Linked DNA regions of Sinobacterium norvegicum. The protein of the gene in region 1 binds, or shares a complex with, the protein of each later gene. Links are inferred from orthologs where the notes say so. Each region holds a gene or a part of one and is shown on either strand. Other genes may lie near its edges.

Region 1 (2,965 bases):
TCGGCAGCAACCTCAAGCACAGTTAAAGGGGCGTCAAAGGAACGCTGAGAACCATCGGGAAGAGTAATAATAGGCATGATTTTTCCTTGGTCAGTGGTGACCCATACTAGAGGCCACTTGGACAAAAAATGTAGTGCTCACCCAAGCTTAAGAAGGGAGCAGATAAAATAAAGAGCGGGGATTATAAGCGACTTCAACTGAAGATCCAACAACCATCTATATTGAAGAGGACATGGGACAGTCAACTATCTATAGCATAGCCACAGACTGCCCAGAGGCTGACAATTAAAACAAAAAAACCCCGACATCGTGAGATATCGAGGCTTTTGAATTGGTACGACCGAGTGGATTCGAACCACCGACCCCCACCATGTCAAGGTGGTGCTCTAACCAACTGAGCTACGGTCGTAAAACACTTCTGCTATGCGCTGAAGTTGGTGGGCATTATATAGAGACTGCCCTTAGTGTCAACAGGTATTTATCGAGTTTTTTAGCTTATCGAATAAACGCTTTCGCCCTTAGTTTTTGCAGTTCATCTCGCAACGAGGCAGCCTCTTCAAACTCCAGGTCACGAGCATGCTGCATCATTTTTTCTTCCATTGCGGCAATGGCCTTGTTCAACTGCTGCGGCGTCATCTGCGTTGGCTCTATCGCACTACCCACTTCGGCTCGCTTACCGTCCTTGCCACGTCGCTTACCCCCCTTGCCTGGCGCCTGCCCCGCCTCTAGAATATCTTTCACCGACTTATTAAGCCCCGTCGGAGTGATATTATGCTCTTTGTTAAATAATTCCTGCGCCTGTCGGCGTCGCTCGGTTTCTTTCATTGCTCGATCCATCGAGCCAGTTATTTTGTCGGCGTAGAGTATCGCCTTGCCGTTGAGGTTACGGGCGGCACGACCAATAATCTGAATAAGCGCGCGATCAGAGCGTAAAAAACCCTCCTTATCCGCATCGAGTATTCCCACCAACGACACCTCGGGCATATCCAAACCCTCCCTCAGCAGGTTAATACCGACCAGCACATCAAACTCACCGAGGCGAAGATCACGAATGATTTCAACCCGCTCGACGGTGTCGATATCCGAGTGCATATAACGCACGCGGACGCCGTGCTCATCATAATAATCCGTTAAATCTTCGGCCATCCGCTTGGTCAGCGTCGTGACCAATACTCGCTCTTGCTTCGCTACACGCTGATGGATCTCCGACAGCAAATCATCTACCTGAGTCTGTGCCGAGCGCACCTCAATTACCGGATCCAACAAGCCCGTTGGCCGCACCAACTGCTCAACCACCGCCTGGGTATGGGCCTCCTCATACTTAGCCGGTGTCGCCGAGACATAAATCGCCTGCGGCACCTTCGACTCCCATTCCTCAAAACGCATCGGCCTGTTATCCAGTGCCGATGGCAGACGGAAGCCAAATTCAACCAGCGTCTCTTTGCGGGAGCGGTCGCCCTTATACATCGCCCCTATCTGCGGAATCGATACATGCGACTCATCGATGACGACCAGGGCGTTCTCAGGTAAATAGTCATAAAGGGTTGGTGGCGCCTCTCCGTTACCTCGCCCCGACAAATAGCGGGAGTAGTTTTCAATGCCGTTGCAATAACCCAGCTCACGAATCATCTCCAAGTCATATTTGGTGCGCTGCTCTAAACGCTGCGCCTCAACCAACTTATTGTTCTCTCGCAGCTGCTGTAGCCGGCCAATCAACTCTTCTTCAATATAATCAGTAGCCTTGAGCAATTTATCCCGTGGGGTCACATAGTGACTCTTAGGAAAAATGGTCACCCGTGGCAGCTTCTTTAATACCTCTCCGGTGAGCGGATCAAATAATGATAACTTCTCGATCTCCTCATCAAACAGCTCAACCCTTACCGCCTCCATCTCTGAATCGGCGGGATAAATATCGATGACATCGCCACGCACGCGATAGGTCGCTCGCCGGAAATCCATATCATTGCGGGTATACTGCAATTCCGCCAGTCGCCGGAGCAACTCACGCTGATCGATTAAGTCGCCACGATCAAGGTGCATCACCATGCCAAGAAAGGACTTCGGATCACCCAGACCATAAATCGCCGAGACGGTCGCCACAACAATCACATCCTGACGCTCTAATAACGCCTTGGTTGCCGACAAGCGCATCTGCTCGATATGCTCATTAACTGCCGCATCTTTTTCGATAAAGGTATCGGACGAGGGAACATAGGCCTCAGGCTGATAATAATCGTAATAGGAGACAAAGTACTCGACGGCATTATTGGGGAAGAAGTCTTTAAACTCACCGTATAACTGCGCCGCCAGTGTCTTATTATGCACCATGACAATAGTCGGCCGCTGAATCTTTTCGATGACATTAGCCACCGTAAACGTTTTACCCGAGCCCGTCACACCCAGCAAGGTCTGCGCCGTCAAGCCACTTTCGATGCCATCGACCAGCTCAGCAATCGCCTTCGGCTGGTCCCCCGCCGGCTGATAATCAGAAACCACTTTAAAGGGACGCCCTTTTAACTTTTTATTCTCTTGCTGGCTTTGCTGACCCGACATCGACACCCTACCTATCACACTGACTAGCGCTGCAGCACAGACTGCAATCCAATCACCCATGATACCACTGACTGGCGGCTAAATTGATGGCAAAACAACCAATTCACACACAATTTAACGAATCCTAAAAAAACAGTTGACCGCCCCCCTGCTTCTGCATAATATACGCCCCGCACACCGCAGCGCGGTAAGCCGTTCCGACTTAGCTCAGCGGTAGAGCAGTAGACTGTTAATCTATTGGTCGCTGGTTCGATCCCAGCAGTCGGAGCCATATTTAAAAACCAGCCTTTTGGCTGGTTTTTTTTCGCCTAAGATTTGTCACTACTGATGTGAATTAGTGCGAATTATAAAAAACACTATTTTTATAGCTTTTTCTTGAATCAGGGCTTGACCCACTTGCCACTTCTGCATA
Region 2 (2,948 bases), on another replicon or contig:
GGCAGCACAGCCACGGTTCCAGAATAAAAGTATGCAGCGGCCAATGGTGAACAGCACCATGAAAAGGCACAGCGCCAAGAGAATAAAAGTGAGGTCGGAGACCAGCCCGGGGGCGGATATAAATTGCATCATAAAGCAGCTTTTTCAGTGTCGAGAAGTTTTTTTAAGGAATGTTTCTTAGTTAGAATCTAAACGGAAAAGTTCTAAGAAGATAGGAAGTGGTAACGATAACCGGAAAAACATTGCCGAGAATGCAAATATCTGTATATACATACAGCAAAGCTGTGATTAAATAATCGTGCTTTGCCTGTATAATCACCTCAACTTTAACCAGTAGACCAAACTGCCCTATGACAGACTTACTCGCCTCATTGAATGAAGCACAGCGTGAAGCTGTGGCTGCCACCCCTGGGAATCAATTAATTCTGGCCGGTGCCGGCAGTGGTAAGACAAGAGTGTTGGTGCATCGTATTGCCTGGCTATTACAAAATACCGATATTACCCCACACGGTATTATGGCGGTCACCTTTACCAATAAGGCTGCGCGTGAGATGCGAGAGCGCATTGAAGAGGTCTTAGGCTTTCCGGCCAGGGGTATGTGGGTTGGTACTTTTCACGGTTTGGCCCACCGCCTTTTAAAGGCGCACTTTAAAGATGCCAAGCTACCTGAGAGCTTTCAAATCCTCGATTCCGATGATCAGCTGCGGTTGATTAAAAAATTGGTCAAGCAGTTGAACATCGACGATGAACGCTTTCCGGCCAAGGATATTCAATGGTGGATCAGCGCTCAAAAAGATGAGGGTTTACGGGCTGCCCACATCGAGGCTTATGATCCCCATACGCAAGCACAATTAACCGTTTACAGCGCTTATGAAGAGGCTTGTTTACGGGGTGGGTTTGTGGATTTTGGCGAATTACTTCTGCGCGCCCATGAATTACTGCGCGACAACCAACATCTGTTAGAACACTACCGTCAACGATTCCAATACCTGTTAGTCGATGAGTTTCAGGATACCAACACGATTCAATATGCCTGGCTGCGGTTGCTGGCCGGAGAGACCGGGGCGGTTACAGCTGTCGGCGATGATGACCAGTCGATATATGGCTGGCGCGGTGCCAAGATCGAAAATATACAACAATTTGAACAAGAGTTTAGCAATGTTCGTCGTACCAAGCTTGAGCAGAACTACCGTTCTACCGGCTCGATTCTGACGGCAGCCAATGCTGTGATTGAGAACAATACCGATAGGCTTGGCAAGGAATTGAGGACTGACAGCGGTCCCGGTGAACCCCTGTCTTTGTACACCGCCTTTAATGAGCAGGACGAGGCTCACTTCGTGGTAGAGCGTATTCAGCAGTGGGTTGATAACGGTCATCGACGTGACAGCTGTGCCATTCTCTATCGATCAAATGCGCAATCAAGGGTGTTAGAAGAGGCGCTGATCCGTAACGGCGTGCCCTATCGCATCTACGGCGGTCAGCGATTCTACGATCGTCTCGAAATTAAAAACGCCTTAGCCTATCTGCGTTTGATCATTGGTCGAAATGATGACACGGCGCTGGAGCGTGTCATCAATGTGCCAACTCGCGGTATAGGCGGCAAGACGGTTGATATCGTCCGTGACTTTGCCCGAGATCATGGTTGTTCGATGTGGGAGGCAATGCAGCAGGTGATTCAGCATAAGCTGCTTACCGCCCGTGCCGGTAATGCCTTGATTAGCTTTATGCACTTGATCGACCAAATGGATGAGGCCACCGATGATTTAACCCTGGCCGAGATGGCAGAGCAGGTTATCGAAATGAGTGGGCTAAAAGACCATCATATGAAAGAGAAGGGAGAGAAAGCGCAGGCGCGATTAGAAAACCTCTCTGAGCTGGTCTCTGCTGCCAAGGTATACGACTACGATGACGAGGAACCGACCAGCCCATTGCGCCAGTTTCTCGATGACGCCGCGCTTGATGCCGGTGAACAGCAAGCCGATGAGCACAGTGATAGCGTTCAGTTGATGACGTTACACTCGGCTAAAGGCTTAGAGTTTCCGTTAGTCTTTATGGTGGGCGTCGAGAAAAACCTATTCCCACATAAAATGTCGTTTGATGAACCCGGTCGGTTAGCCGAAGAACGACGGCTCTGTTATGTTGGCATAACTAGGGCGATGGAAAAATTGTATATCTGTTATGCCGAGAGTCGGCGCTTGCATGGCAAGGAGAGTTTTAACGGGCCGTCGAACTTCATCAAAGAAATCCCCAGTGAGGTGATTCAAGAAGTACGCTTACGCACCGAGATCACCCGGCCAACGACTGTTGCCAGTGGCTATGCCAGCCAAGAAGCCGCCAATGATTTAGGGCTCAAAATCGGCCAGCGTGTTTTCCATCAAAAATTTGGTGAGGGTGTGTTGACTGGAGTCGAGGGCAGTGGTGGCAATGCCCGTGTACAGGTAAATTTTGATTATGAAGGCAGCAAGTGGCTGGTGATGCAATACGCTAATCTAAGGCCTATGGACGAGTTTTAGCGACAATAATAAACGTCAACATGAAAAAGATAACGATATGAAGACCCATACAATCAACCGTTCCATGCCGATAGTTATCCTTGGCCTCATCGCCATTATTGTCACCATGGTGGCATACTATGTCAGCAGTGCTGCAATGCAGCAGCAGCGTACTAAACAGGTCTTGGCTGAGCAGCAGACAGAGCAGGTTTATCATTGGAAAATGGTGACAACCTGGCCAAAGAACTTCCCAGGACTTGGCACCTCGGCAGAACTGTTAGCGCAGTGGATAGATCAGGCGAGCGATGGTCGTTTACAGATTACTGTTTATGGCGCCGGTGAAATGGTGCCAGCATTACAGGTTTTTGATACCGTCTCCCAGGGCACTGCTGAGATGGGTCACGGTGCCGCCTATTACTGGAAGGGAAAAATACCTGCCGCGCAATTTTTCTCGTC

What was found. The genes of interacting proteins can lie anywhere in the genome.
Region 2: the proteins of uvrB (region 1) and uvrD are in contact, whole or in part, in a crystal structure (PDB 7EGT), measured with the Thermus thermophilus proteins. The link is inferred for Sinobacterium norvegicum from one-to-one orthologs. Residues at the interface, in WP_096411307.1 of Thermus thermophilus: Glu23, Leu25, Arg26, Asp27, Gly28, Glu29, Arg30, Phe31, Arg55, Glu326, Asp327, Phe328, Glu379, Ser382, Gln383, His398, Gly400, Arg401; in WP_096412145.1 of Thermus thermophilus: His654, Arg656, Phe657, Gln666, Asp668, Glu669, Lys680, Arg681, Leu682, Ser683, Lys685, Tyr686, Ala687.

What each region holds. Positions count from the first base shown.
Region 1 is NZ_CAKLPX010000001.1:961,237-964,201, forward strand. What follows is about bases 25-2,964. They hold uvrB (excinuclease ABC subunit UvrB), read right to left. Parts: upstream 2,554-2,964; coding sequence 496-2,553; downstream 25-495. Other genes in these bases: thrS (threonine--tRNA ligase), read right to left, coding at 25-77. Also shown: more of thrS, read right to left, coding at 1-24. UniProt on the Escherichia coli protein: The UvrABC repair system catalyzes the recognition and processing of DNA lesions. A damage recognition complex composed of 2 UvrA and 2 UvrB subunits scans DNA for abnormalities.
Region 2 is NZ_CAKLPX010000004.1:341,448-344,395, forward strand. Bases 9-2,931 are described here. They hold uvrD (DNA helicase II), read left to right. Parts: upstream 9-350; coding sequence 351-2,513; downstream 2,514-2,931. Other genes in these bases: L9P87_RS16130 (LTA synthase family protein), read right to left, coding at 9-132; L9P87_RS16140 (TRAP transporter substrate-binding protein), read left to right, coding at 2,551-2,931. Outside these bases: more of L9P87_RS16130, read right to left, coding at 1-8; more of L9P87_RS16140, read left to right, coding at 2,932-2,948. UniProt on the Escherichia coli protein: A helicase with DNA-dependent ATPase activity. Unwinds DNA duplexes with 3'-5' polarity. Translocates on single-stranded DNA with 3'-5' polarity. Initiates unwinding more efficiently from a nicked substrate than double-stranded DNA.